Regions from separate parts of the Caballeronia sp. Sq4a genome, predicted to be linked through region 2. Evidence: predicted binding sites of a transcription regulator. Region 2 holds the regulator's gene; the other holds the start of a gene.
What was found. The regulator LexA, encoded in region 2, represses DNA repair genes until DNA is damaged. The targets are predictions, from matches to a motif close to ACTGTATNNNNATACAGT.

Region 1 (15,327 bases), on a different replicon from region 2:
ACCGGTTCGCACCGTTGCTGTATCCCAAGGGAAGTCGGCGAAGCCGATTCCGACTTGATCGTTTTTTTCCCAGCGCTATGCAACTAATCGTCTCCGCCGCCATCCATCCAAGGATCGCTTCGCCATTAGTGCGCGACCAGAAGAAGACGTCGAGATCGCGGTGTTTGACGTGCCCGGCGGCGTCGCGGGCGAATTTTTAGATGACCGCTGTAATCTCTAGCCGCCGTAGACGTCCCACCGGGTCGATGGGCGACAATGGGTCGCCAAGCGCCGGTCGCGCACGCGCGAAGACCTACGCCTTAGCAGAAGTTCTTGCTAACCGCCGTCAGTCCACCAAGAAGATGCGACATGTCGACAAGTCGCTGTGCGACCAGGTGGCGGACTTCACCCTCGCATTGCCATGTGCCATACACCGCGAGCAATGACGCGCCCAACGCTTCACGCCGCTGCTTTTCAAGCAGGGAGGGCCACACAATGACGTTGATGTTGCCCGTCTCATCTTCCAGCGTCACGAACATGACGCCCTTCGCGGTGCCGGGCCGCTGCCGGACGGTCACGAGCCCGCATCCTCGCGCAAGACGCCCGTTCCGGTAGGTACGTAGCGTCGACGCCGGCACGAGCCGCTGTTCGAGCAGCACCGGCCGCAGCAGCGACAACGGATGACGCCCGAGCGTCAGGCCTGCGGAGTTGTAGTCGCTCACGATGTCTTGCGCTTCCGACGGTGCCCCCAGCGTCGGCGTTTCATCGTCGACGCGCGTATCGGCGAGCATGTCCTGGTCGGGCACCGCGGCAGCCGACTGCCATAGTGCTTCCCGACGATTGCCTGCAAGCGACTGCAAAGCATTGGCCGCGGCAAGGACCTGCAGGTCGCGGCGGTCGAGTTGTGCGCGTCGCGCGAGGTCGCTCACGCTTTCGAACGGCTTCACCGCTCTGGCCGTTTCGATTCGCTCGGCCGCGCCTTCTCGCATGCCCTTAAGCAACGACAACCCAAGCCTCACGACAGGCTTCTGCCGACCGGGGCGCTTTTCGAGCACCGAGTCCCACCCGCTGATGTTGACGTCGATCGGCGCCATCTCGACTCCGTGACGACGCGCATCCTGCACGAGCTGAGAGGGCGAATAAAAGCCCATCGGCTGCGAGTTGAGCATCGCGGCCAGAAAGGCGGCCGGCTCGTGACATTTTAGCCAGCTGCTCGCATAGACGAGCAGAGCGAAGCTCGCCGCATGACTTTCCGGAAAGCCATATTCGCCGAAGCCCTTGATTTGCTCGAAGATGGCTTCGGCAAAGGCTTTGTCGTAGCCGCGCTGCTGCATGCCGTTGACGATGCGGTCGTAATACTGCTGCAGGCCGCCCTTGCGCTTCCAGGCTGCCATCGCGCGCCGCAACTGGTCGGCTTCGCCCGGCGTGAAGCCTGCTGCGAGAATCGCCACCTGCATCACTTGCTCCTGGAAGATCGGCACGCCGAGCGTGCGCCCCAATGCGGTGTCCAGCGCCTCGCTCGGATACGTGACCGGCTCGAGCTTCTGCCGTCGCCGCAGGTAAGGGTGAACCGCGCCGCCTTGAATGGGCCCCGGACGCACGATGGCCACCTCGATCACGAGATCGTAGAACTCTCTTGGCTGCATGCGCGGCAGCATGCTCATCTGCGCACGCGACTCGATCTGGAAGACGCCGACCGTGTCCGCACGACAAATCATCTCGTAGGTGGCCGCGTCCTCCGCCGGAATGTCCTGCATCTCGAAGCGCTCGCCGCGTTGCTCCGAGACGATATCGAGCGTGCGTCGAATCGCCGACAACATGCCGAGCGCGAGCACGTCGATCTTCAACAATCCCAGTGCTTCGAGATCGTCCTTGTCCCACTGAATGGCGCTCCGATCCGGCATCGCCGCGTTTTCGACCGGCACAAGACGCGTGAGCTTGCCACGGCTAATCACAAAGCCGCCCGAGTGCTGCGATAGATGTCGCGGAAAATTCAGTATCTGCGCGGCAAGATTCGCCCACATGGCGATGAGCGGATTGGCCGGATCGAGCCCGGATTCTTCGAAGCGACGCAGCAGGTCTTGCGAGTGATCGAACCACTGGTGGCTCTTGGCGACCTTGTCGACGATCTGGGGATCGATGCCGAGCGCCTTGCCCGTCTCTCGCAGCGCGCCTCGCGGACGGTAGGTCGACACCGCCGCTGCAATGGCTGCGCGGTCCCGCCCGTACTTGCGGTAGATGTACTGGATGACCTCTTCCCGCCGCTGATGCTCGAAGTCGACGTCGATATCGGGCGGCTCGCCGCGCTCCTTGCTGATGAAGCGCTCAAACAGCATGTTGCCGCGCGAGGGATCCACCTCCGTGACGCCCAGGCAATAACAGACCGCGCTGTTCGCCGCCGACCCGCGCCCCTGACAAAGGATGTGCTGGCTGCGGGCAAAGCGCACGATGTCATAGACGGTCAGGAAGTACGCCTCGTAGCGCATCTCCCGGATCAGTTGCAGTTCGTGCTCGACTTGCTGCTGCACATTGTGCGGAATGCCGGCAGGGAAACGGCGGTGCGCGCCAATGTAGGTCTCTTGCCGGAGATACGCCTCATGTGTGTAGCCCTCGGGAACCAGCTCGTCCGGATACTCGTAACGCAATTCATCCAGCGAGAAGGTACAGCGCGCCAGTACCTTCAAGGTCTCGGCGAGCGCGTGCGGCGGGTAGAGATTGGCAAGCCGCAACCGCGAACGCAGATGCTGCTCCGCGTTGGGCGCGAGCTCGTAGCCGCATTCGGAGACAGGCTTGCCCAGGCGGATGGCGGTCATCGTGTCCTGCAGGGGCTTTCGTGAGCGCACGTGCATCACGACATTGCCGGTGGCCACGACAGGCACGTCGCTGCGCGAGGCGACGTATTCGACTACGCCGCGATGGATGTCATCCATCGCGCGCTGATGCAGCGTAAGCCCGACCCACGCACGAGCGGGGAACGTCTGGCGCAACCAATCGAGTTGCGCGGCGAGCGCTTCTTCCTTCGCCGGAAAGTCCGGCACCAGAATCGCCAGGCAGTCGGGCATGCCTTTCAAATGCGCGTACTCCGGGTCAGGCCGCGCGAGATCGTCGGGCGTAAGGAGATAGCTGCCTTTGGCCGCCCGCATGCGGGCCAGCGTAATCAACTCGCACAGGTTGCCGTAGCCCTCGCGGTTCTGTGCGAGCAGGATGAGACCGAAGGCGGGCCGCTTCTCTGCGCCATGACTTGCATGAACCAGGCGAAAGTACGAGCCGATGATCAGCGGGAGCTTCTCTTCCTTGGCCTGCACATGCGCGCGCACGACGCCCGCGACCGAGCACTCGTCGGTGACGGCCAGTCCCGCGTATCCGAGTTGTGACGCACGCAGCACGAGCTCTTCACCGTGCGAGGCGCCATGCAGAAACGAGAAGTTGGTGAACGCGAAAAGCTCAGCGTAGTCGGGCAGGGCCGACGAGGGAAAGTCCACAATGCCACCTGCTTATCCGCTTATCCAAAGAGCCCGTGAAGAAACCAGCGCGTTTCTTCACTCGTGACGCTCGGCCGCTCACGGTAGATCCAATAGCAGCTTTTATCGTCTGCTTCGGCGACGAAATAGTCGCGCGTGACGAGCGCCCCGTCATGCCAGCCGGCTTCGATCCGCTCGCCGGTCGAAACGAGCTTGAGCGGCGAGCCATAGAACGGGCGATGGTTCTTGACCATCAAGCGCAGGGGCACATGCAGCAGCCAGGTCGGTCGCGGAAGATCATCGGGCGCGGACACGGTTTTGGGGCGGCCATTCGGCCCGTTCTTCGAACCGTTCTGGACCGGCACCCACTGGTTGGCGTGCTCGGGACGATGGTCAGGCGCAGGCGCTGGCCGCAAGACGTTCTCGGCGCCCAGGCGGGCGGCCAATAGTTCAAGCAGCCGGTTATGGTCCTGCGCCGATCCGCCGGGCTCCGGAAAGAGCGTATCGCTGGGCGGCTCGGCCGCCTGCACGTCGGCGGCAGTCAGGCGCACGGCGATGACCGCGGCTTGCAATTCCGTGCGTCCGAGCCGTTCCTTAAGAAGACGAACCAGATGCTCTTCGTGCCAGGTTGGCTCGGCCAGCGCAAGATCGATGAGCGTCGGCTCGATGGCCTGTCGTCCGCGCTCGTGCTCCAGCGTGACGGTCGCGTGCGTGAGCGCGAGTTGCTGGGCGGCGAGCCACCCGCACAATTGCACGACGAGCCGCCGCGCCGAGAAAAGGATGGCTTCGGCGTGCTCGACGCGGTCGGGCAACTCGACGCGCGCGCTGAAAGTCGGTGGCAATTCAAGCCACTCGTGTAGTTCGGGAGCCAGCCCATAGGCCCGGTCAAGGGAATCGAGTAGGTCCACGCCACACCTCTTCTTCAGACCTGCTCGAGGCAGGCGTTGGATATCGCTCAGCACACGGCAGCCGAGCCCGTTGAACCAGTCGGCGAAGCGGCGCAGCTCCGGCACGACCATGAAGGGCAAGCCGCCTAGCTGACGTTCGAGCGACTGCACCTTCAGCACGCGCCGGCGGCCGGCCTTGGCAAGCAGCCAGGCGCCGCGTCCCGTGGGGGCGACGCTCATACCCGCCGTCACGCCAATCGCACTGACGACTTCCCGGATTTCCTTGCATACACGCAGGATGCCGCCAAAGAGGCGCAGGCTCGCGGTGACTTCCACGACGATGGTCTCTTCTTCGCACACGGCCACCTGCGGCGAGAAGCGCAGCAGCGCAATCGCAACGTCGCGCTGCATGTCTTGCTCGCGTTCCGCGCTGCGGTCAAACATGAGCGCATCAGGCGCGAGCGTCACAACTCCGCCACGCTTCATCCCGACTCGCACACCCGCGTCTCTGGCTACCGCATCGAGCACGATGACCTTGTCGCGCTCGAGCACCACGCGCCCGTGCTCAGACGGAGGCGACCACCTCGGTCGAAATACCTCCAGCGAAAGCCGGGGCAAGTGAATGGCGACGAACACGGCCATAGGAACTCAGCAGGATCGGCGACGGTTGTAGGGTGACGGACAGTTGCTCAGTCTGGGCGGGACCGCGTCGTTTAATGATGTCGACCGCGATCCCGCCCTCTGCCGGCCTCACACCGAGACGTAGCGTCGCCGGTGACGCGTCCTGGGCGCTGGCAAGCGGTCGCACCAGGACCAGCAACGTCTCGGTCGCTTGGGCCACCAGATGCAAGCGTCGCAGTGCCTCCGAGCGGATGTGCTGTTGCCAGAGGAGCAGCGCGCCGCAGGTGCCGGCCTGCAATACGCGCTCGGCGCACCACAAGGCGTCGGCGGCCTTCGACGCACGCAGCCACATCAGCTTGTCCACCGGCACACCGAGATAAGAGAACGCCAGCGCATTGGGCACATGGGGCGCCTGCAGCAGCACGACAGGCCGCTGACTCAGACGGGTGAGTGCCGGGCGCATCAAGCGCATTTCGCCGATCCCGGGTTGCTGGACTAACAGCTCCACGAGCGCACCGAGTGGCCAGCCGCCGCCGGGAAGTTCCGCCGACAAAGCTGCGTAGCCGGTGTCGACGGTTTTTCCGTAGGCGCGCGCGAGCTGCGAGCCGCGCCACAGCGCGGGGTGGATGGACTCGACGTGTTTGGGCAGGGCGGCCATTTTGCATAAGTACTGTATGGATGTACAGTACTTTACATCGAAAACGGCAACATGGCATTGCGCCCTTTTTGTGGCCGCGAGACGGCAGGGTGGCTATCCTCTAGCTCATTGCGGTGAGGGGCCGCGCATCGTCGGTGTGGTATCCCCGACAGAGTCCCGGGCCGTGCCCGCCGGTGGAAGCGAGCGACCCCCGTTGATTCCGGCGCATGTGTCCGCAGTTGCTGGTGACGACGGGTGCGTCCGATGTGGACCACAATGAATTAAAGGATGAGAGACTCGACGTATGTCTGAACCGGATAACCACGAAGTATCGGAAGCTAGGGCGGAACTGCTGTGCTTTCTAGTCGCAACTGTCGCGGCCTCGTATTCGCTGACGCACGAGTGGCGAGTCGACCACGTGGTGGAAAGTTGCCGAATCTGGCTTCGACGCAATCAGCTTCACATGGACTGGCTTGAACGTGTGCGTCTCGGACAATTGGCGCTCAAGATCGCGAGGCGAGACCTAAAAGGCGCCGGCATTGCGGTGCGGCAGTCGAATGTCCAGGCGCTCTTCACGGGCGACATGCAACTCAACTATTCCTGCACCGTCATCAAGAAGATGCTGGCGTTGTGCAAAGAGGCCCTGTGAAGGGCCGGCCGGCCTGAACCAATACCGCGAACATTGAACGAGGAACTTCCCGCATGTGCTACTCCGCGCAGATCCAGGCCGACTATCGTCGCTATGTGAAGATGTTCGGCGCACAGATGGACATCCGCGAGTTCGCGCGCCTCTTCTGGGAGCGCGCGGAGGGCAGCAAGGCCAGAATTCCTAAAGCGGTGGAAGATGCGTTCCGTGAGCCCGCGACCGACGACGAGCGTCAGATCAAGGCGTTCATCGACCGGTACAACACGGAACAGACGACGAAGCTGGAGCAGGAGGTCTTCAAGCAGCGCACCCGACTCGCAGATGCGGAGCGCACATTGCAGACGAAGACCACTAAGGCAGCAACCGAGAGCAAGCGCATCGCGACCGACAAGATCGAAGCTGCGTTGCGTCGCCTGGCAGATATCAACCGCATTGAGCAAGAGCCGCGTGATTCACGCATCTTCCCCGGCTACTACGCGCCCGTCCTCGTGGTCGAAGATGGGCAGTACGTGGTCAAGCCGATGCGCTACCAGTGTCGCATTGCAGGTAAGCCCGCGAACTATGACATCAAGTACCCGGGCACGTACAACGCGCGGCGCGACAGTCTCGACAAGTTCTGGAAGCCGTGCTTCGGCTACACGCACGGCTTGCTGCTGGTCGACGTCTTCTATGAGAACGTCACGCGCGCGAAGTGTGAGAACACCTTGTTTGAGAAGCACGACGGACCGCAGGCGCCGGGCGAGAACGTCGTCCTGGAGTTTCGACCCGATAACGGCCAACTGCTGATGGTCGCCTGCCTGTGGTCGAAGTGGACGGCGCCGGGTCAGCCGGATCTTTTGTCGTTTGCTGCGATTACGGACGAGCCGCCTGCTGAAGTCGAAGCCGCCGGTCACGACCGCTGCATCGTGCCGATCAAGCAGGAGAACGTGGACGCTTGGCTGAATCCCCAAGCCTCCAATCTTGCCGCGCTTGATGCGATTCTGGAAGATCGCGACCGACCGTACTACGAGCACCGGCTAGCAGCATAAATCGCCGCAAGCGGGCGATACGTGCATCCCTCGGAACACCTCTTGCTCGTCCATCGTTATTCTTTACTGAGGAGGCAGCGATGGCAGGCGACAATTCGTATAAGCCCGGTGAAATCGTCAAGGTGTCGGGCATTTACTCCGTGGTCCATGAAGATGGGAAGGATACGTTCGAAGTCACGTGTGTCGAAGGCGAGCACTTTCCTCCGACGCGCAGCGGCAAGGGTGCCCACTATGAACTGAAGTACGGCGCTACCCACTCGCACAAGCACAGCGACTTGAAGGGCACCGAGGCGCGTAGCTAATGTCAGAGCCGCTGAGTGAGACTGCGACCCGTCTAGCGCTTTAGGCCGACTGCCCGGCGCATCGCGGCGGTAATGCCTTGCCGCGTGCGCCAGTAGCCTTCCCAGGGGTCTGCTGCGAGCGTGCGTTGCCGATGTATGGCTTGCGCCATTGTCCACTGGTCGCCGCTCTTGACGTCGTTCAACTCATCCCATGAGATCGGCATCGACACGGCCATGCCGGGGCGAGCCCGCACTGAGAATGCGGCGACCGTGCTGGCGCTTCGCCCGTTGCGCAAATAGTCGATAAAGATCTTGCCGACGCGATTCTTCGGGCCCAGCACCGCTGAAAAGCGTTGCGGTACCACGCGGGTCATGTGCTGCGCCACCGCCTGTGAGAAGAGCTTAACCTCATCCCATCGTTGTCGGCGGGTGAGCGGCACGACGATGTGAAAGCCTTTGCCGCCGCTCGTCTTGGCGAATGAGCGCAAACCCAGCTCATCCAGTACCACCTTGACGAGCGAGGCGGCTTCGAGCATCGCCGACCACGGCAAAGCTGGGTCGGGATCCAGATCAAAAATGACACGGTCAGGATGTTCGAGATCGGGCGCCACGCCATTCCATGACTGAATCTCCACGACGCTCATCTGCGCGAGTCCGACCAGCGCGTCGGCGGTGTTTGCGACCAGCAGCGGCTTGTGACCCGGATACAGACTGACGGGCAACTCTTCAATGCCGGGGATGCGCGCGCGCTCGGAGTGCTTCTGGAAAAACAGCTCGCCGGCAATGCCGTCGGGCGCACGCACGAGGGCAAGCGGTCGGTTATGCAGGTAGGGCAGCGCCCATTCGGCGATGGCGTCGTAGTAACGCACCATGTCAAGCTTGGTGCGGCCTGAGGCCTGATCCATCACGCGCTGTGGGTTGCTAATCTTGATGTCGCCGACGACGACCGTGCCGCGCGGACCTGGACGTTCGCGCGTCGATCCGATCGCCTTGGGGGCATCAACCAGCGGATCGGCGATCACCTTCTCTTCTGTCACCGCGCGGGCCGGCTTGTCTTCGCACAGCGCATGAAAGACAGGATGGCGAATTTCGCCGTTGGGCGTCCATTCGAGAAACGCGACCTCCGCCACGATCTCAGGCTTAAGCCAGTAAAATTCGCGGTCGCGCTCGGGTTGGGGCGCGTTATAGAAGGCAGGTTGAGCCTGCTGCAAAGCCTGGGCGCGCCTGCTGAATGCAGCACTTCGCGCGGGCGCGAGGTGAGGCGCCACATGGCCGGCATACCGGAAAGCGCCATCTGGCTCGTAGACGCCGAGCAACAAGGAACGCACGCCTGATTTCGCGCCTCTCAACCGCGAGAAGCCGCCGATCACGAACTCTTGTCTGAGGTTGCACTTCAGCTTTATCCAGTCGTTTGAACGTCCGGACCGGTACGGCGCGTCTGCCCGCTTGCCGATGATGCCTTCCAGCTGCATCTTGCAGGCGGAGGCTACGAGTGAGGCTGGATCTGCCGCAAAATCGTCGGAATAGCGAAGGAGCGGACTCTCGACGCTTTGCATCAATTTCTGAAGGATGGCCCGCCGAGCCCGCAACGGCTGCTCCCGGAGATCGGTGCCGTTGAGCCACAGCAGGTCGAAGACGTACAGAACAATGTCCGCCGTGCTTCGTCGGTCAAAGGCGTTCTGGAGGGAATTGAAGTCGGGCTTGCCGGCAGCGTCGAGCACCACCGCCTCACCGTCGATCCACGCGCTTTCGACGGGCAGCGCCTCAAGTGCGGCACGCAACCGCGGCATGCGGTCCGTCCAGTCGTGCCCGTTTCGGGTAATCAGCTGGACCTCTGTCCGCTCGATGCGCGCGAGCATCCGGTAGCCGTCGAACTTGATCTCGTAAGACCAGTCGCCTTCCGCAGGATGACGTTCAACCAGCGTCGCGAGCTGCGGCTCGATTAGCGCAGGCATTTCGCCCGGCGGTGTGTCCGGCGCGCGCACGCGCGTCGCGCGCGAACCGCCCCAGCGCCCCATCTCAGTCCTCCGAGCCCGGTGGCAAGTTACCGCCGCCATCGTCATCATCGCCGCTCAAGAAGAGATTCGGCGGATGAAGCGCCTGCGTCGTGTCAATCCCAGCCATCTGAAGGGCTGCATCGATGCATTGAAGTTCGCGATGGAAGCGCATCTGCCAGCGCGACGGCGGTTCATCATCGCCTAGCACCGTCATGCCGTTGTGTATGACAAGGGCATATCGTGCAACCAGCAGCGCATCGACGAGCTGCGCTTCGCGTTTGGCTTGTTCTAAGAATGTAGTCGCTTTCATGGCGTCGCATCCTCCGGACTCCATGGCGCAAGCGCTGCGCCCGGGTTGCTGTTGAGCGCCAAGGGTCCATAACGGGCCATGCACCGTTATCGGCTCTGCCCGCTCAACGGAGCGGGCCTCATTTGAGCGTCGGTTTGCGTCTACGAGTCGCAGTTGCCGTCCCGCAGCTAGGCATCGCCGCATAGGGACGACTTCAGCGCCCGTTCCGCCGGGCAGCGCGATCTTCAGCGACTGCGACAACCGGCAAGTTTCTACCATTCACCTGCGCATTGCCGCGTTGGTCTCTAGTGGGCTAGCGGTCCAAGTCCAGGACCAGCCGGTTGAGCCGACGACCAGCGCTCAAGCAAAGTCGCTTCGCAATAGAAAGGCGGCCGGATGGGTATGCGATCTGCTCTTTGCCCCACAACGCTTCCAGGGAACGCCCATGCTGACCTCAGTGGTTTTGAAAGGTATTCGCCTCTACCAGCGCTACGTTTCTCCTCGCAAGGGCTTCGCATGTGCGTACCGCATCCACACCGGTGGGCAGAGTTGTTCGAACTTTGGCTTTCGGGCGATTGAACGGCACGGGCTGACGCGGGGCCTTAAGCTCCTCCGGCGGCGCCTTGATCTCTGTGCGTGGCATCACTACGGAGAGCGCAACGTCGGACTCGCAGGTCGCCCGGCCGTTGTACGCCAAGCTGGATTCGTCTACATAGGTGGCGATGACGGCTGCGCGCCTGGTTGTTCGCTTGGCGAATGCGGCTTCGCCGAGAACTGTGCATGTGACGTCTGCGAGATCGGTGCGTGTTGGGTCGCGCTCAGTACATGCTCCGGCGGAGCCTGCGGAGGCGGTCGCCAGCGCGAAGCTTGGCGGCGAGATGCACGCGCCCAGCGCCGCAGCCGCTACGGTCCAGGTCGGCATTGGTAATTCGACAGCCGTTCAACTGAAGACTGCCGAGAGTCGCTAACGGCGGATCAGCCGGCAAGGGCGTGGGGCGGCTCGCGGCCATGAAGCGACAACCGCTGCGGTGTGCTGCACAGCCGTTGTGACCTCCATACCGGACACCTATTTCGGGTGAACGTGTCACACCACTTTAGTCGACATTCGCGCAGCCTGCGTCTGGGAAGACGCATCACGCGTGTCCCTTCGTGCGCGCAATTTTTCCACACGCGGAAAAGTCATTCCATTCATACCGGTCTAATCAAACCTCCCCGTGACGCCGATATTTCTCTCCAATGAATTTCGTTTCATATCCATCACGAATCACGGAGAAAAGTCATGAACAACGTCACGAACCAGCAGTTCAAACGCGTGTGGTTCATCACCGGCGCGTCGCGCGGTCTGGGCTCGCTCATCGCGCAAGCCGCTCTCGACGACGGTAATGCTGTCGTCGCCACCGGCCGCAACGCCGCCGCGATCGCCGAGCGGCTTGGAGAGTCGCCCGCGCTGCTCACCTTTGCGCTCGACGTGACAAACGAGGCACAGGCGAAGGCGGCGGTCGAAGCCGCGGTCGATAAGTTCGGCCGCATCGACGTACTGGTCAATAACGCGGGCTTCGGGCTGCTCGCGGCCGTCGAGGAATCGAGCGATGCTGAAGTTCGCCGCATCTACGAGACGAACGTGCTCGGGTTGCTCAACGTGACACGCGCCGTGTTGCCGGTGATGCGCAAGCAGCGTTCGGGGCATGTGATCAACACGTCGTCCATCGTCGGTTATCAGGCGGCGGCAGGCGTCGGCGTCTACAGTTCGACTAAATTCGCTGTGGAAGGCATCACCGAAGCGCTGCATGCCGAACTCAAGCCGCTTGGCATTCACGCAACCATGATCGAGCCCGGGTTCTTCCGCACGGACTTTCTGGATGCGTCGTCGCTAGCCGTCGGCAGTACGATCATTGGCGACTATGAAGAGACGTCGGGCAAACTGCGGCAACTCGCAGGCGAGATCAATGATAATCAGCCAGGCGATCCCGCAAAACTGGCAACCGCGATGGTCAGGCTCGTCGACGCAGAGACGCCGCCTATGCGTTTGCCGCTCGGCACGGACACGCTTAAGGCAGTAGCGGAAAAGAATGCATATGTGACGGCGGAAACGGAAACTTGGAAGGCGCTTTCCGCATCCACCGACTTCCCGGCCTGAGCCGCAAGGAACGAACGGGCAGACCGCGCGCATGCAAGCGCCGTCTGACCAATTCACACGATGCGGTCATTTCCTTTCGGGCTTGCGCAACACTGACATGAAGAAAATCGGCTTTCTATCGTTTGGCCACTGGTCTGCTTCGTCGCACTCGCTTACGCGTTCGGCGTCCGACGTCCTGCTCCAATCCATCGACCTCGCGATCACCGCCGAGCAACTCGGCGCGGATGGCGCATATTTTCGCGTGCACCATTTCGCGCGCCAGCTCGCGTCACCGTTTCCGTTGCTGGCGGCTGTGGGGGCGAGAACCAGTCGAATCGAAATCGGTACAGCCGTCATCGACATGAGGTATGAGAACCCGCTGTACATGGCAGAAGATGCGGGCGCAGCCGACCTCATCGCCGGTGGACGCCTGCAACTCGGCATCAGCCGCGGCTCGGGCGAACAGGTGGTCGACGGCTGGCGCTATTTCGGCTATGCGCCGGAAGAGGGTGAGACGCACGTTGATCTGGCACGTCGGCACACCGAAGTGTTTTACGAGGTGCTGCGTGGCGAAGGTTTCGCTGAGCCAAATCCCCGCCCGATGTTTGCCAACCCGCCGGGCCTGCTACGCGTCGAGCCCCATTCCGAAGGATTGCGCGATCGCATCTGGTGGGGCTCGGGATCGGATGCCACCGCGGTATGGGCGGCCGGGATGGGCATGAACCTGCAATGCTCGACACTGAAGAACGACGAGTCGGGCCGTCCGCTCCATGTCCAGCAGGCGGAGCAGATTCGTGCTTACCGGCAGGCGTGGAAGGAAGCCGGCCACGCGCGCGAACCGCGCGTGTCGGTGAGTCGCAGCATCTTCGCGGTGGTGAACGATCGCGACCGCAGGTACTTTGGACGTGCCGCGAATAGCGACGACACGATCGGACTGCTGGACGGCAACATCAGGACGATCTTCGGCCGTAGTTATGTGGCAGAGCCGGACGCGCTCGTCAGGCAACTCGCAGCCGACGAGGCGATTGCGGAAGCCGACACGCTACTGTTGACCGTGCCGAACCAGCTCGGCGTGGAGTACTGCGCACACGTGATCGAATCGATCCTCACCCACGTCGCTCCGGCGCTCGGCTGGCGTTAGTACTAAAGCCCTTCACCGCAACGGCAGCCAAAGCGGCCCGTCCCATGCTTTGAGTGCATCAAGGAACGCCTTGAGTTTTGACGGCATGAAGCGCCGCGTCGGATAGACAGCATGCACGGATAGATCCGGCGACGCCCAGTCAGGCAGCACCCGCACCAGTTCTCCGCTGGCAATATGCGGGTCGCAATAGCTCGACGGAAGCAGCGCAATGCCGTGCCCGCGGAGGGCGAATGCATGGACGATGTGAAAGTCGCGCGCGGCGACGGGGCCGCTTACGTGCACCTTCGCCGCTTTTCGCCCGCTGATCAGCTGCCATTCCGTTTCGTTGTTGCGGGCGTTGATCAGCACGCAGGGATGCTGGCTCAGCTCGTCGGGCCTCGAGGGGAGGACATGGTTACGCCCATAGTCGGACGACGCGACGAGGTGCCGCACGCTTCGTCCCACGCGCTGTGCGACGAGGCTTGAGTCCTGCAATTCACCAAAACGGATAGCAACGTCGACGTTTTCGGCAATCAGATCGATGAACGCATTCGTGAAGTACAGGTCCACCCGGATCTGCGGATAGTTATTTAAAAATGCCGACAGGAAGGCATAAAACGGTTCCTGTTCGAGCATCACAGGACCGGAGATGCGTAGCACGCCCTCCGGTTTCTTCTGCGCCTGGGTGATCACGCGCTCGGCGTCATACAGATGACCTAGCGGCTCGCTGCATTGATCGAAGTAGGCGCGACCCTGTGACGTCAGGCTGAGCCTGCGCGTCGTGCGTTGCAACAACGTGACGCCAAGCCGTTCTTCGAGCGCGGTCACCTTGCGGCTAACGGTTGAGACAGGCATGCCGAGTGCCCGCGCGGCCCGGCTGAAGCTCTCGAACTGCGCTACGCGCACGAAAACGGCGATGTCGTTGAGGTCGGCGAGTGCGGTCATGGATGGCGTCGTGGGGATTTTTGCAGCCATGGAAAAGACATTCCACATATTTCAGTCTAATAAAAAATGCTGACCAGGACGAGACTTCTCTTCAAGCAGTTCAACTTCCTGGAGAGAAATCATGGCAAATAAAGTCGTCGTCGTTACGGGTGCTTCCAGCGGAATCGGTGAAGCCACCGCCAAACTTCTTGCCTCCAAAGGCGCCACTGTCGCGCTGGCCGCTCGGCGCATCGACAGGCTGCAACGCGTTGCCGCGGAAATCCTGGCGAAAGGCGGGCGAGTCTCGATCCACCAGGTGGACGTGACGGATCAGGAGCAGGTCAACCGCCTGATCAGCGACGTCGTATCGCAACATGGCCGCCTCGACGTCATGGTGAATAACGCTGGCCTGATGGCGATCGCGCCCCTGTCGCTGCGCAAGACCGACGAGTGGGACCGGATGATCGACATCAACATTAAGGGCCTCCTGTACGGAGTTGCTGCGGCGCTGCCGGTTTTCGAAAAACAGCAGTCGGGCCATTTCGTCAATATCGCGTCGGTCGTGGGCCTGAAGGTCTTCAGCCCCGGAGGCACGGTTTATTCGGGAACGAAGTTCGCGGTGCGCGCGATTTCTGAGGGTCTGCGTCACGAAGTGGGCGGCAACATCCGCACGACCGTCATATCGCCGGGTGCGATCGACACAGAACTGAAGTTCGGTTCGGGCCACGACGACAGCCGCAATTTTGTCGTCGACTTCTACAAGATGGCGATTCCCGCCGACGCGATCGCGCAAGCCATCGCTTACGCAATCGAGCAGCCCGGTTCGGTCGACGTCAACGAAATCGTGATTCGTCCCACCGTTCAGGACTTCTGAAGCGTGGCGCTGCGGTGGCTAAGCGCCGGCGGGCCAGAGAGGGATTCTGACCCGTTCGCGTGCCAGTCACCGCGAAGCCAGCCCAAAGCCTTCATCGAGGAGTTCATCATGCCCGCAGCCGTGTTTTCTCTCGCATTCGCCGCGTTCGCAATCGGAACGACGGAATTCGTCATCGTCGGCTTGTTGCCCGACATCGGAAGAGCGTTCGGCATCTCGGTGTCGACAGCCGGTTTGTTGGTGAGTTTCTACGCACTGGCCATTACGGTCGGCACGCCTGTGGTCTCGGCCATGACTGCGCGCTTGCCGCGCCGCGCATTGCTGCTTGCGCTGATGGCGTTCTTTACGCTGTGCAATCTGGCGGCCGGACTTTCGACAGACTTCCCAGCGCTGCTCGCGATCCGGATCGTGATGGCGGTCGCGCACGGCGTGTTCTTCGGCCTCGGTACAACCGTTGCCATGGCGCTGGT
Region 2 (15,327 bases):
AAGCTCGCCGCGCCGCGCGTCATCTGGCTGATGCTGCCGGCCGGCAAGATCACCGAGGACACGCTTTCGGACCTGCACAAGATCCTGCAAGCGGACGATGTGGTCATCGACGGCGGCAACAGCTTCTACAAGGACGACATTCGCCGCGCCGCGCAGTTCAGGGAGCAGGGCGTGCATTATGTCGATGTGGGCACGTCGGGCGGCATCTGGGGACTGGAACGCGGCTACTGCATGATGATCGGCGGCGACGAGGCCATCGTGAGCCGGCTCGATCCGATCTTCGCGACGCTCGCGCCGGGACGCGGCGACATTCCCGCGACGCCGGGCCGCGAAGGACGCGATCCGCGCGTCGAGAACGGCTACATGTATTGCGGGCCGGTCGGGTCGGGGCACTTCGTGAAGATGGTGCACAACGGCATCGAGTACGGCCTGATGCAGGCGTATGCGGAAGGCTTCCACATTCTGAAGCACAAGGAATCGACGGACCTTCCCGAGAACGAGCGCTATTCGCTCGACCTGGCGGATATCGCGGAAGTGTGGCGGCGCGGCAGCGTGGTGTCGTCGTGGCTGCTGGACCTGACGGCGGGCGCGCTCGCGAGCGACGGCGGGCTGGAACACTTCTCGACCATCGTGGCGGACAGCGGCGAAGGGCGCTGGACGATCGAGGCGGCCATCGAGGAAGCCGTGCCTGCGCAGGTGCTTTCGGCGGCGCTGTACACGCGCTTCCGCTCGCGCGACGCCGATCTGTTCCCCGAGCGCATGCTGTCCGCGATGCGCTTCGGCTTTGGCGGCCACAAGGAGTTTCCGGCGAAGTGACGCGCTGAGCGCTCGTTAGACGGCGATGAACCGCGACGGTCCATCGCCGTTTTTCATTTCATCATGCGACGGCGGAAAAGCCACGCGCAGATGAAGAACGGCAGCACGGCATAAGCGGCGAGCACGCCTGCGTGCAGCGCGAAACCGTCGAGCGGGCGGCCGAGCATCGCGGGGCGGATCAGTTCGACGGCGTGAACGAGCGGCAGCGCCTGCGTCACATGCTGCGCGAGCGCGGGCAGTTGCGCGACCGGAAAGAAGACGCCGGACAGGAGCAGCATCGGCGTGAGCGCGAGCGTCTGATAGAACATGAAGAAGTCGTAGCTCGGCGCGATGGCCGTGACGATCATCGCGGTGCTCGCGAACGCCAGCCCGGTCAACACGATAACGGGCAGCGCGAGCAGCATCGACGGAAAACTCGCGTAGCCGAGCGCGCCCGCGACCAGCATGATCGCGACGCCCGAGAGCACCGACTTGCTCGCGGCCCAGACCACTTCGCCGAGCACGATATCGCCGAGCGTGAGCGGCGTGTGCATGATCGCTTCCCATGTGCGCTGCACGTGCATGCGCGAGAAGCCGGAGTACATCGCCTCGAAGCTCGCGGACATCATCACGCTGGAGGCCACCGTGCCCGCGGCGAGAAACGCGATATACGACACGCCCTCGACGTGGCCGACCATCAGGCCGAGACCGAGTCCGAGGCCGAACAGATAGATCATCGGGTCGGCGAGGTTGCCGATCATCGAGGCGACCGCGAGCTTCTTCCAGACGAGGTAATTGCGCCGCCAGACCGACATCCAGTGCGTTGCGTTCGCCGGCAGCGCGTTGGTGAGCGGCGCGGCGTCGCGCGGGTGCGTCTCGCTCGGCTTTTTGCTGGCGACGCGCGGTTGATCGAAGGTTTCCATCGCGTTTAATCCACCATTTCACGCCCGGTCAGGCGCAAGAAAACATCTTCCAGATTCGCGGGACGATGCAGATAGCGCACGCCCTCGCGCCCCTTGACGCGCGCGTGGACGGCTTGCGGATCGTCGACGTAGCAAAAAAGCGTCTCGCCGCTCACTTCCATGCGCTCGACGAGCGGTTGCAGTTCGGCGGCCAGCGCCTGCGGATCGGGGCCGTAAATCTCGATCACGTCCGAGCCGATCACCGACGCGATCAGGTCGCGCGGACGGCCTTCGGCAATCTTCCGGCCTTCTTCGATCACGCAGACGCGGTCGCACAGGCGCTCGGCTTCCTCCATGAAATGCGTCGTGAGCAGCATGGTCTTGCCGCGCGCGAGCAGCGAGCGCAGACGTTCCCAGATGAGATGGCGGGCCTGAGGGTCGAGACCGGTGGTCGGTTCGTCCATGATCAGCACGTCGGGATCGTTGACGAGGGCGCGCGCCAAGGTCAGCCGCCGCTTCATGCCGCCGGACAATTCGCCGACGCGCGCATCCGCCTTGTTTTCGAGCCGCGCGAATTCGAGCAGCGACGGCACGAGCGCGTCCATGCGCGCGCCCGCAATACCGAAATAGCGGCCGAAGACGACGAGGTTCTCGCGTACGCTGAAGTCGGGATCGAGATTGTCGAACTGCGGCACGACGCCGACGCGTTCGCGGGCGAAACGCGCGCGCGACGGCACCGTTTCGCCGACGAGCCGAATGTTTCCGTGATCCGGCGACGTCATGCCGAGCAGCATCCTGAGCGTCGTCGTCTTGCCCGCGCCGTTCGGCCCGAGCAAGCCGAAGCATTCGCCGGGACGCACGTCGAACGACAGGCCGTCGACGACGTTCTTCGCGCCGTAGCTTTTTATAACTTCGCTGAATTCGATGGCGGGCGCGCCGGCTGATTCCGGGGCGTGCTCGCGCGTGGTGCGCTGTGTCATGCGTGTTATGCCGGGGAAAGTTCAGCGAGCTAGTGTAATCGAATGCACCGGCGCGGCGCTTGCGCGGGCAGAAGCGGTGCGCCGGGCGAGTCGTGCGAACATGCAGAAAGCCGCGAAGCCTTGTGCGACGGGCTTCGTCGCAATCTGGCACGCGGCCAGCTAGTCATGAGTCCAACGTGGCGCGGGTTCGGCGCGCTATTGCGTGAAGTTAGCGTTTTCCATCGTTGCCACGTCCGGCGCGGCACAGGATCATGAAGTTACGCCGCAGTCAATCTGCGATGCGGCAGGGAGGCATCATGACAAGCTACAGAAAGATTCTGCTGTGCTACGACGGTTCCAGAGAGGGCCGCAAGGCGCTGCGCCAGGGCGCGAACCTCGCGCTCGACCTCAACGCGGAAACGCACGTGCTCGCGGTGGTCGACATGCGGTCGAGCATTGCGCAGAGCGCCGGATTGCTGACCGATATGGCCTGCGGGCGCTTCGAAGACGCGGCGCGCGATATTTTGCAGGAAGGCGTCGAGTGGCTGCGCGAGCGTGGCCTGTCGGCGCAGGGGCATTTCGCGTTCGGCCATCCGATCGACGAAATCGCGGCGCTGGCCGACAGCCTTAAGGTCGATCTCGTCGTCGTCGGGCACCGCTGCCGGAGCGGACTCGCTCGTTGGTGGATGGGCGCGGGCAACACCCCTTTGCTGGATCGCGTGTCGTGCAGCATTCTGGTTGCCGTCTGTCAGGCAGGCGAATCGGCGGAAGCGGAAGATGCCGCTGCGTATGCCGCGAAGCCCGCGAAGGCCGAAGCGGGCGCGTGAGCGTGGATGGCTGGCGAAGGCGCGTCAGCCGTTGAGATCGACGGCGACGAGCTTCCATGACACTAGCCCGCTGCGGTGAAATATGGCGGAATAGCGGGCGTCGCCTGCGCCGTGCTGGTACGTCACCACGAACGTGTTGATGCCGCGATAGCCGGCCGTCGTCTGCGGCGGTTGCGGAGCCGAATTGGATGCGCTCACGGACGCGCTCGCCGAAGCCGACGCGTTTGCATCGGCTTTGCCGGCCGCGGGCGGACGTTCGCCGGGATTGCCGCGCGGCGGTATGCCGTTCAGGATGGCGGCGACTCCGTCCGGCGTCGCGTATGAATCCACGAGCGGGCCGACCAGCGCCGCGCCGATCATCGCGCCGATGATGGCGAGCGGGTTGCCGCTCTTCTGCACATCGATGCGCCGCGTGAGCAGCGCGGCGATCTGATCCTTCAAGCTCGCGCGCAATGCGGGGAAATCGACGTATTGGTTGACCGTTTGGGCGTCGCGCGCGTCGGCGGCGCGCTTGACGCGGTCCAGCACGATATACGGCGACGCATAGACGAAGCCGAGCGCCGCGACGAGCAATACGGCGGCGAGCGTGGCAATAACGGAACGAGCGGTGCGGGACATGCGACGGCCAAACCTTTAGCGAAGGTTAATGCAGGATTGACCGCGCCGACGCACGACTAATTCCCCAACTCGCCGCCAGTTCACGCCACCGTTCCGCCCGTGAGACCGGCGCGCTCTTCGTCGATGCAGCGGTCGATCATGCGCGACACTTCGCCGATCTTGCCGACGAGGATCAGCCGCGACTCGCTCCGATAAACGCGCACGGGAGTACTCCGCGGCGGCTCCGCGTGAACCGTCTGCGTCAGCGACACCCGCGCGAACGCAGGCTGGCGAGACGGCAGCGCGGGCATGGAATCGAAGAGATCCGGTGCAGCTTCGGCCCGCGAAGGCGCCGCGGCGCCGCAAGGAATCAACGCACGCAGATGGCGCAGACGGCCGAACTTGCGAAAGGGCAGCAAACGGGCAAAACGTTCCATCATGACTCTCCAGACGATAGGACGCACCACGGCATGCCGCAAGCGGCTGCCGTCCGTGCTTGATGTACTCGAAACGCGCCGCGTCTTGCGTGGCGTGAAGAGGCGCTCAGCGACGCTTCAAAGCGCGCTGCCGCCGCTGACTAGAACTCGCCTGAGCGGATCAGGCCCACTGCAATGCCTTCCAGCGCGAAGTCTCCGCTGCCCGACCGCACGAAAATATTCTCGTAGTCCGGGTTCTCCGCGATGAGCTCGACGCCGTCGGGACGTCGCTTCCAACGCTTGACCGTGACGTCGTCGCCGAGCCGCGCAACGACGATTTGTCCGTCCTTCGCCTCGGTGCGCTTTTGAACGGCGAGCAGGTCGCCGTCCAGAATGCCGGCGTCGCGCATCGACAAACCGCGCACTTTCAGCAGGTAGTCGGGCTTGCTGGAGAAGAGCGCGGGATCGCACGCGTAGTGCTGCGAAATATGCTCCTGCGCGAGGATAGGACTGCCCGCCGCCACACGGCCCACGAGCGGCAACGAGAGCTGCATGATGCTTGCGTGCGGCAAGGTGAACTGGTGCGGAACGTCTTCGGACCGGCCCGCGTCGCCAATCAGCCGGATGCCGCGCGACGAACCCGCAGCCAGCTCGATGACGCCCTTACGCGCCAGTGCCCGCAGATGCTCTTCCGCAGAGTTCGCGGAACTGAAGCCGAGCTCAGCGGCAATCTCCGCGCGGGTCGGCGGAAAGCCGGTGCGCTCGATTGCGCGCTGGAGCAGTTCGAAGACCTGCTGCTGACGCGCGGTAAGTTTTGAGGTTCTGGTCACTGGCTCGGGCCTCTCGTGCACTGTATGGATCAACAGATGACTGTATTTTTATACAGTATTCGGCGCTTTTCAAGCATTACTTTAAGTTCGGCTCGAAACCGCAACACGCTCCGTCGTTCGGCCCCCCGCAAGCGCCGGCGACTTGCTTTAGCAGCTTTCGATATAAAAGACTGAAAAACGATTATTTCTGTTCATATAGGCCCGCCGATAGACTGATTCCGTCAATTGGATAAGACGGAGAACGGGGAATGCAAAGCACGAAAGCGGGATTGGGGACCAGGGCACGCAAAGCGCTGACCGCGCTGGCGCTGACGGCGGCGGGCATCGGCGCGATGGTCGCGGCGAGCACGCAAGCCCACGCGCAGACGTCGTTTCTGAATGTGTCGTACGACCCGACGCGCGAGCTCTATCAGGACTTCAATCAGGCATTCGCCAAGAAGTGGAAAGCCGAAACAGGCGAGGCCGTCACGTTCAAGCAGTCGCATGGCGGCTCGGGCGGACAGGCGCGCGCGGTCATCGACGGCCTGCAGGCGGACGTCGTCACGCTCGCGCTCGCCTACGACATCGACGCGCTCGCGGGCAAGGGACTCGTCGCCGCGGACTGGCAGAAGCGGCTGCCGGATAACGCCTCGCCGTACACGTCGACGATCGTGTTCCTCGTGCGCAAGGGCAACCCGAAGCACATCAAGGACTGGGACGACCTCACGAAGCCGGGCGTCTCCATCGTCACGCCGAACCCGAAAACGTCGGGCGGGGCGCGCTGGAACTATCTCGCCGCGTGGGCCTACGCGCAGCACAAGCCGGGCGGCAACGAGCAAACCGCGAAGGACTTCGTCGCGAAGCTGTACAAGAACGCGGGCGTGCTCGATTCCGGCGCGCGCGGCGCCACGACGAGCTTCGTGCAGCGCGGCCAGGGCGACGTGCTGATTGCGTGGGAGAACGAGGCGTTTCTGTCGTTGAAGGAGTTCGGTCCGGACAAGTTCGAGATCGTGGTGCCTTCGGTGAGCATTCTGGCCGAGCCGCCGGTCGCGGTGGTCGACAAGGTCGTCGACAAGCACGGCACGCGCAAGCTCGCCGAGGCGTATCTCAAGTATCTGTACAGCGACGAAGGCCAGCAGATCGCCGCGCGCAATTTCTATCGTCCGCGCTCGGACAAGGTGCCGGCCGACCTCACGAAGCAGTTCCCGAAGATCAAGCTCTACACCATCGACGACACGTTCGGCGGCTGGACCAAGGCGCAGAAGACGCATTTCGCCGATGGCGGCGTGTTCGATTCCATCTATCAGCCGCAATAACAACTGCAGTAAGCGCGCAAAGCGCGAAGCAAACCGAAGCGGCGCGCCATGACGCCGCCGGTCACACAAGCATTCGATGACACGCGCTCCCCGGCGCACTGGAACAGGACGAAAGCAAGGATGACGACTTTCACTTTGCGCAAGCCGAGCGCGCTACCGGGCTTCGGCCTGACGCTCGGCATCACGCTCGCGTATCTGAGCCTCGTGGTGTTGATACCGCTCGCCGCCACGTTCGCGAAGACGGCGACGCTCGACTGGGCGCAGTTCGTCCGCGCGGTGACATCGCCGCGCGTATTGGCGTCGTATCGGCTGACCTTCGGCGCGGCGCTCGGCGGGGCGCTCATCAACGCGGTGTTCGGCTTTCTGGTCGCGTGGGTGCTCGTGCGCTATACCTTTCCGATGAAGCGCATCGTGGATGCCATCGTCGATTTGCCGTTCGCGTTGCCGACTTCGGTCGCGGGCATCTCGCTCGCGGCCGTCTATGCGGGCAACGGCTGGATCGGGCAGTATCTCGCGCCGCTCGGCGTCAAGGTCGCGTTCACGCCGCTCGGCGTGCTGGTGGCGCTGACGTTCATCGGCTTGCCGTTCGTCGTGCGCACGGTGCAGCCGGTGCTCGAAGACTTCGAGCGCGAGCAGGAAGAAGCCGCCGCGTGCCTCGGCGCGACGCGCTGGCTGACGTTTCGCCGCGTCGTCTTGCCGACGCTTTTCCCGGCGCTGCTGACGGGCTTCGCGCTGGCGTTCGCGCGCGCGCTCGGCGAATACGGCTCGGTGATTTTCATCGCGGGCAACGTGCCGATGAAGTCGGAAATCACGTCGCTTCTCATCATCACGAAGCTCGAACAGTATGACTATGCGGGCGCCACTGCGCTCGCCGTCGTCATGCTGTGCGTGTCGTTCCTGATGCTGCTCCTCATCAACACGCTGCAATGGTTCCTGCAACGGCGCACGAGCCGCACGGGCGCGATCCCTGCGCACGCCGCGCATGCCGCGTCCGCGCAAGGGAGCCACGCATGAGCACGCCCGACACCAAAGCCATCGCGATGAACACCGCTGCGCCACGCGATGCCCGCACGCTCGATCCCGTCACCGAACCGCGCGCGGTGCGCTGGCTGCTCACGGGCATCGCGCTGCTGTTCCTCGCGCTCTTTCTCGTGGTGCCGCTCGTCGCCGTGTTCGCGCAAGCGTTCGCAAAGGGCATCGACTATTACTTCGAGTCGCTCAAAGACCCAGACGCGTGGTCCGCGATTAAGCTCACGTTGACGACGGCGGCGATTGCGGTGCCGCTCAACGTCGTGTTCGGCCTCGCGGCGTCGTGGGCGATCGCGAAGTTCGACTTCCGCGGCAAGGCGCTGCTGACTACGCTCATCGACTTGCCGTTCTCGGTTTCGCCCGTGATTTCAGGCCTGATCTACGTGCTGATGTTCGGCGCGCAGGGCTGGTTCGGTCCGTGGCTCGCGGCGCACGACGTGCAGATCATCTTCGCGGTGCCGGGCATCGTGCTCGCGACGATCTTCGTGACCTTCCCGTTCGTCGCGCGCGAACTGATTCCGCTGATGCAGGCGCAAGGCAACGACGAGGAAGAAGCCGCGCATGTGCTGGGCGCTTCGGGCTGGCAGATTTTTCGCCGCGTGACGCTGCCGAACGTGAAGTGGGGCCTGCTGTATGGCGTGATTCTCTGCAATGCACGCGCGATGGGCGAGTTCGGCGCGGTTTCGGTGGTATCGGGCCACATTCGCGGACAGACCGACACCATGCCGCTGCACGTCGAGATCCTCTATAACGAATACAACTTCTCGGCCGCGTTCGCCGTGGCCTCGCTGCTCGCGTTGCTTGCGCTCGTGACGCTCGGACTCAAGCTCGTCGCGGAACGCCGCATGTCGCAATCGCTCGCCGATGCAGGCGCCAAGAACTAAGGCAAAGGAAACATCATGAGCATCATCGTTCGCAATCTGCAAAAGCGCTTCGGCGATTTCACCGCGCTCGACAACGTCACGCTCGACTTTCCCGCGGGCGAACTCGTCGCGCTGCTCGGGCCGTCGGGATGCGGCAAGACCACGCTGCTGCGCGTGATCGCGGGCCTCGAATATGCCGATGCCGGCCAGGTCGTGCTCAACGGCGAAGACGTCGCGCAAGTGGGCGCACGCGACCGGCAAGTGGGCTTCGTCTTCCAGCATTACGCGCTGTTCCGCCACATGACGGTGTTCGAAAACGTGGCGTTCGGTCTGCGCGTGAAGCCGCGCCGCGAGCGTCCGTCGGAAGCCGTGATCCGCGAGAAAGTGCACGAATTGCTGAAGCTCGTGCAACTGGACTGGCTTGCGCAGCGGTTTCCTTCCGAGCTCTCGGGCGGGCAGCGGCAACGCATCGCGCTTGCGCGCGCGCTCGCTGTCGAACCGAAAGTGCTGCTGCTCGACGAGCCGTTCGGCGCGCTCGATGCGAAGGTGCGCAAGGAACTGCGAAGCTGGCTGCGACGCCTGCACGACGATCTGCATATCTCCACGCTCTTCGTCACGCACGATCAGGAAGAGGCGCTCGAAGTGGCGGATCGTATCGTCGTGATGAATCATGGCCGCGTGGAGCAGATCGGCAGCCCGCAGGATGTGTACGATCATCCGCAGACATCGTTCGTATATGAATTCCTCGGCGCGGCGAATCGCCTTCAGGGTCATGTCGATGCGGGCGGCTTCGTCGCCGATGGCGCGGCGCAAGCCATCGCCGCGCAAGCGCACTTCAGCGGACGCGCGCTCGCTTACGTGCGGCCGCACGACCTCGCGTTGTACCGCGCCGACGATGCCGCGGGCCTCGCGCATCGCGACGGTATCGTGGTCGGCGTGCGGCGCGTGGTGACGCTCGGCGGCTCGGTGCGTGTGGAACTGGAAGGCGACGCGGGCGGCGTGCTCGAAGCGGAACTGGATCGGGAAGCGTGGCGCGCGCTGAAGCTCGATATCGGCGATGGCGTGCGCGCCGTGCCGCGCGCGCTGCGCGTCTTTCCGGCGCAATGAGACATCCATAAAACGGCAGCAAGACAAGAGAGGCGAACCATGAACTTCCAGCAACTGCGCTTCGTGCGCGAGGCCGTGCGTCAGAACATGAATCTGACGGAAGTAGCGAACGTGCTGTACACGTCGCAGTCGGGCGTGTCCAAGCAGATCAAGGATCTCGAAGACGAACTGGGCGTCGATATCTTCATCCGGCGCGGCAAGCGGCTCACGGGGCTGACCGAGCCGGGCAAGCAGGTGCATCAGCTGATCGAACGCATGTTGCTCGATGCGGAGAACCTGCGGCGCGTGGCGCGCCAGTTCGCGGATCAGGACAACGGCCATCTCGTGGTCGCCACAACGCACACGCAGGCTCGCTACGCGCTGCCGAAAGTGATCCGTCAGTTCACCGAAGTATTCCCGAAGGTGCATCTTGCGCTGCGGCAGGGCAGTCCGCAACAGATCGCGCAGATGATCGTGAACGGCGAGGCGGATATCGGCATCTCGACAGAGGCGCTCGACCGTTATCCCGACATCGTCACGTTTCCGTGCTATTCGTGGCACCACACGGTCGTGGTGCCGAAGGACCATCCGCTCGTCGGGCGTAAAGACATCACGCTGGAGCAGATCGCCGAATATCCGATCGTCACCTACGATCAGGATTTCACGGGGCGTTCACACGTCGACCAGGCGTTCGCGAGCGCGGGCGCGATGCCCGACATCGTGCTCACCGCCATCGACGCGGACGTGATCAAGACGTATGTGGAACTCGGCATGGGCATCGGCATCGTCGCGGCGATGGCCTATGACGCCAAGCGCGACACCGAACTCGTCGCGCTCGATACGCAGCACTTGTTCGAGGCGAGCACCACGCGCGTGGGCTTGCGCAAGGGCGCGTTCCTGCGCGCGTATGCGTACCGGCTGATCGAAATGTTCGCGCCGCAACTCGACGAAGCGCAGATCGCCGCGCAACTGCGCGAAGCGGCCTGAAACACGCATGCCGGCTGATTTACAATCGCCGGCATGAACACACAGACACTCCCTCGCATCGCCGTGCTTGCAACGGGCGGCACGATTGCCGGACAGGCCGGCAATGCTGCTTCCACAGCCGGATATAAGGCAGGCGTCGTAGGCGTCGACAAGCTGCTCGACGCCGTGCCTGCGCTCGCTTCCGTCGCGCGAATTCATGCGGAGCAGATCGCGAGCATCGACAGCAAGGACATGAGCCTTGCGCTATGGACGACGCTCGCCGCGCGCATCAATGAACTCGCCGCGCAGGACGACATCGACGGCATCGTCGTCACGCATGGCACCGACACGCTCGAAGAAACCGCGTATCTGTTGCACTTGACCGTGAAGATTGCGAAGCCTGTCGTGCTGACGGCCGCGATGCGGCCATCGACCGCGCTATCCGCCGATGGCCCGCTCAATCTGCTCAACGCGGTCACGGTCGCGGCGTCGAAACAAGCATCGGGGCAGGGCGTGCTCGTCGCGTTCAACAACCAGATCCACAGCGCCCGCGATGTCACGAAGACGAGCACGTATGCCGTCGATGCCTTTCGCTCGCCCGAAACCGGCGTGCTCGGTTTCGTGCAGGACGGCCGCGTGGAATTCCAGCGTGCGGTGACGAAGCCGCATACGACGGCAAGCGAATTCGCGGTGGCTGAAAGCTGGCCGATGGTCGAGATCGTCGCGAGCTATGCGGGCGTTTCGCGCGTCGCGATCGATGCGCTCGTCGCGGCGGGCGTGAAGGGAATCGTCGTCGCGGGAACCGGCAATGGGTCGATGCACGAGAGCATCGCAGAAGCCGTGAGCGATGCCGTGAAGGCGGGCGTCGCGGTGGTGCGGGCATCGCGCGTCGGCTCGGGACATGTGATGCGCAACGGCGCAGCCAGCGACGATGTGCTCGGCACGGTCAGCGCGGGAACGCTGAATCCCTACAAGGCGCGCGTGCTGTTGATGCTGGCGCTATCGGCCGGCATCGAGGACGCCGCGGCGCTGCAACGCATCTTCGATACCTACTGAACGCAATCCGACGCGGACACCCGACGGCAAACCGTCTGACCGACCAAGGCTAACCCGGCGCGCCGCCGGATGCCGCTCTCGGACCTTACTTGCCGCCCTCAGCCCAGAGCGGCATTTGTCCCGCGTGCCCATACGCGGGACGCCCCACGGTTCAGGCGCGAGCCTACGCAGCAGCCTTCGCATGCTGCGGTTCGTCCGCCACCTGGAAGTTCGACATGATCTCGAGCGCGCGCACGAGCGCCGAGTGATCCCACGCTTTGCCGCCATTGGCTGCGCACACGCTGAACAACTGCTGCGCGCTCGCGGTGTGAGGCAGCGCGAGGCCCATCTTGCGCGCGCCGTCGAGCGCGAGGTTCAGGTCCTTCTGATGCAGTTCGATCCTGAAGCCGGGATTGAACGTGCGCTTCGTCATGCGCTCGCCGTGCACTTCGAGAATGCGCGACGACGCGAAGCCGCCCATGAGCGCCTTGCGCACGCGTTCCGGATCGGCGCCCGAGCGCGACGCGAAGAGCAATGCCTCCGCGACCGCTTCGATGTTCAGCGCGACGATGATCTGATTCGCCACCTTGCAGGTCTGACCCGCGCCGTTGTCGCCGATGAGCGAGATGTTCTTGCCCATCAGTTCGAAGAGCGGCTTCGCGATGTTGAACGACTTCTCCGGGCCGCCCACCATGATCGTGAGCGTCGCTTCGCGCGCGCCGACTTCGCCGCCGGACACCGGCGCATCGAGGTAATCGCAGCCGAGCGCGTTGATCTTCTTCGCGAACTCCTGCGTGTCGAGCGGGTTGATCGAGCTCATGTCGATCACGAGCTTGCCCTTCGAAAGACCCTTGGCCACGCCGTCATCGGCGAACAAGACGTTGGCGACATCGGGCGTGTCGGGCACCATCGTGATGACGATCTCGCTTGCCTGCGCGACGGCCGTCGAGTCCGCGACGACTTTCGTTTGCGCGCGGATATCGTCGGGCACCGGATACTTGCCGTTCACGACGAGCGCGTGACCGCCCTTGATGAGGTTGCGCGCCATATGCGCGCCCATGATGCCGAGGCCGATGAAACCGATCGTTGCCATACTGTGTGCTCCTCCTTTGTGTCATGGTTCAGGCAGCGGCGCGCGCCTTGTCCGTCGCGATCGAGCGCAGCCAGCCGAGCCCGGCTTCCGTGCCCGCGAGCGGCTTGTATTCGCAGCCGATCCAGCCGTCATAGCCAATCGAATCGAGCAGATCGAACAGGAACGCGTAGTTGATTTCGCCGGTGCCGGGTTCGTTGCGGCCGGGATTGTCGGCAAGCTGAATGTGCGCGATCGACGGCAGGTTCTTCCTGATCGTCGCGGCCAGCTCGCCTTCCATGCGCTGCATGTGATAGATGTCGTATTGCAGGAAGAGATTGTCGGAGCCGACCGCGCGAATCACGTCGAGTCCTTCGTGCGAACGGTTCAGCGCGAAGCCCGGAATGTCGTATGAATTGCACGGCTCGACGAGCAGACGGATGCCTTCCTGCTTCAGCGCATCGGCGGCGAAACGAAGGTTCTCGATGATCGTTTCGCGCGCCTGTTGCGCCGAGACGCCCGCCGTCGGAATGCCGACGAGGCAGTTCAGTTGCGGCACGTTCAGCGCCTTCGCGTATTCGATCGCGCGCGGGACGCCGTCGCGAAACTCGGCGACGCGATCCGGCAGACACGCGATCCCACGCTCGCCTGCTTCCCAGTTACCGGCAGGCAGGTTGTGCAAGACGATCTGCAAGCCGCTGTCCCGCACGCGCGCTTTGAGATCGCTGATCGAATACGGATACGGAAACAGGAATTCGACTGCCTCGAAGCCCGCGTTCGCCGCCGCGGCAAAGCGGTCGAGGAACGGGACTTCGTTGAAGAGCATCGTCAGATTCGCGGCGAATTTCGGCATTGTTCTTTTCCTGATGGTCGGTCAGTGGGTCGTCAGTTGATGCTTCAGTCGAGCGGCGTGACGGCGGTGGGCGCGTCGGCACGGCTCTCGGCGAGCTCTTCGAACTCGTTGATGGCGTCGATCTCGGTGCCCATCGCGATGTTGGTCACGCGTTCGAGGATCATCTCCACGACGACCGGCACCTGATGTTCGGCCGCAAGCGCCTGTGCCTGCTTCAGCGCACCGGCGATGTCCTCGGGCTTGAACACGCGCAGCGCCTTGCAACCGAGGCCTTCGGCGACCGCGACGTGGTCCACGCCGTAGCCTTCGAGTTCCGGCGCGTTGATGTTGTCGAACGCGAGTTGCACGCAGTAGTCCATGTCGAAGCCGCGCTGCGCCTGGCGAATGAGACCGAGATACGAGTTGTTCACGACGACATGCACGTACGGCAGCTTGAACTGTGCGCCGACGGCGAGTTCTTCGATCATGAACTGGAAGTCGTAATCGCCCGAGAGCGCGACGATCTTGCGCTGCGGGTCCGCCGCGCGCACGCCGAGCGCAGCAGGAATCGTCCAGCCGAGCGGGCCGGCCTGACCGCAGTTGATCCAGTTGCGCGCCTTGAACACGTGCAGAAACTGCGCACCGGCGATCTGCGAAAGACCGATCGTCGTCACAAAGCACGTGTCGCGGTCGAACGCCAGGTTCATCTCTTCGTAGACGCGCTGCGGCTTCATCGGCACGTTGTCGAAGTGCGTCTTGCGCTGCATCGTGCGCTTGCGCTGCTGGCAGTCGGCGACCCAGGCGCTCCGGTCCTTCAGCTTGCCCGCGGCTTTCCATTCCTTCGCCACTTCGACGAAGAGTTCCAGCGCCGCCTTTGCATCCGAGACGATGCCGAGATCCGGTCCGAACACGCGGCCGATTTGCGTCGGCTCGATATCGACGTGGACGAACTTGCGGCCCTTCGTGTAGACCTCGATGCTGCCCGTATGCCGGTTCGCCCAGCGATTGCCGATGCCGAGCACGAAGTCCGATGCGAGCATCGTCGCGTTGCCGTAGCGATGCGACGTCTGCAAGCCGACCATGCCGGCCATGAGCGGGTGATCGTCGGGAATGGCGCCCCACGACATCAGCGTCGGGATGACGGGCACGCCGAGCGTTTCGGCGAATTGCACGAGCAGGTCTTCGGCCGCCGCGTTCAGCACGCCACCGCCCGAGACGATGAGCGGCTTCTCGGCGTCGTTGAGCATCGCGAGCGCCTTCTCGATCTGCGCGCGTGTCGCTTTCGGCTTGTACACGGGCAGCGGCTCGTAGGTGTCGATGTCGAATTCGATTTCGGCGAGTTGCACGTCGATCGGCAGATCCACCAGCACGGGACCGGGGCGGCCCGAGCGCATCAGGTGGAAAGCCTGCTGGAACACGCGCGGCACGAGCGCCGGCTCGCGCACGGTCACCGCCCACTTCGTGACGGGCTTGGCGATGGATTCGATATCGACCGCCTGGAAATCTTCCTTGTAAAGACGCGCGCGCGGCGCCTGCCCGGTGATCGCGAGAATCGGAATCGAGTCGGCGGAAGCCGAGTAGAGGCCCGTGATCATGTCCGTGCCCGCCGGCCCCGACGTGCCGATGCATACCCCGATGTTGCCGGGCGCGGCGCGCGTATAACCTTCGGCCATGTGCGACGCGCCTTCGACATGTCGCGCGAGCACGTGGCTGATGCTGCCCGACTTCTTCATCGCCGAGTAGAACGGGTTGATCGCGGCGCCCGGCACGCCGAACGCGGTATCAATACCTTCCTTTTCCAGCACGAGGACGGCTGCGTCGACGGC

Region 1: imuA (translesion DNA synthesis-associated protein ImuA) is a predicted target of LexA. The motif match lies at 5,618-5,635, and genes of this name have one in related genera.

The regions. Positions count from the first base shown of each region.
Region 1 is NZ_CP084252.1:419,301-434,627, forward strand. It holds gene LDZ24_RS21515 (error-prone DNA polymerase) at 300-3,461, opposite strand; gene LDZ24_RS21520 (DNA polymerase Y family protein) at 3,482-4,969, opposite strand; gene imuA (translesion DNA synthesis-associated protein ImuA) at 4,893-5,606, opposite strand; gene LDZ24_RS28195 (hypothetical protein) at 5,890-6,234, shown strand; gene LDZ24_RS21535 (SOS response-associated peptidase family protein) at 6,288-7,259, shown strand; gene LDZ24_RS21540 (hypothetical protein) at 7,340-7,561, shown strand; gene ligD (DNA ligase D) at 7,594-9,558, opposite strand; gene LDZ24_RS21550 (hypothetical protein) at 9,560-9,847, opposite strand; gene yidD (membrane protein insertion efficiency factor YidD) at 10,272-10,754, shown strand; gene LDZ24_RS21560 (oxidoreductase) at 11,106-11,963, shown strand; gene LDZ24_RS21565 (LLM class flavin-dependent oxidoreductase) at 12,061-13,083, shown strand; gene LDZ24_RS21570 (LysR family transcriptional regulator) at 13,096-14,007, opposite strand; gene LDZ24_RS21575 (SDR family oxidoreductase) at 14,129-14,860, shown strand; gene LDZ24_RS21580 (MFS transporter) at 14,969-15,327, shown strand, end outside.
Region 2 is NZ_CP084250.1:1,325,339-1,340,665, forward strand. It holds gene gnd (phosphogluconate dehydrogenase (NAD(+)-dependent, decarboxylating)) at 1-816, shown strand, start outside; gene LDZ24_RS06320 (ABC transporter permease) at 870-1,718, opposite strand; gene nodI (nodulation factor ABC transporter ATP-binding protein NodI) at 1,724-2,677, opposite strand; gene LDZ24_RS06330 (universal stress protein) at 2,974-3,483, shown strand; gene LDZ24_RS06335 (DUF2939 domain-containing protein) at 3,508-4,101, opposite strand; gene LDZ24_RS06340 (hypothetical protein) at 4,182-4,517, opposite strand; gene lexA (transcriptional repressor LexA) at 4,658-5,326, opposite strand; gene LDZ24_RS06350 (sulfate ABC transporter substrate-binding protein) at 5,575-6,621, shown strand; gene cysT (sulfate ABC transporter permease subunit CysT) at 6,742-7,635, shown strand; gene cysW (sulfate ABC transporter permease subunit CysW) at 7,632-8,534, shown strand; gene LDZ24_RS06365 (sulfate/molybdate ABC transporter ATP-binding protein) at 8,550-9,620, shown strand; gene LDZ24_RS06370 (CysB family HTH-type transcriptional regulator) at 9,660-10,586, shown strand; gene LDZ24_RS06375 (asparaginase) at 10,620-11,621, shown strand; gene LDZ24_RS06380 (2-hydroxy-3-oxopropionate reductase) at 11,785-12,693, opposite strand; gene hyi (hydroxypyruvate isomerase) at 12,722-13,522, opposite strand; gene gcl (glyoxylate carboligase) at 13,567-15,327, opposite strand, start outside.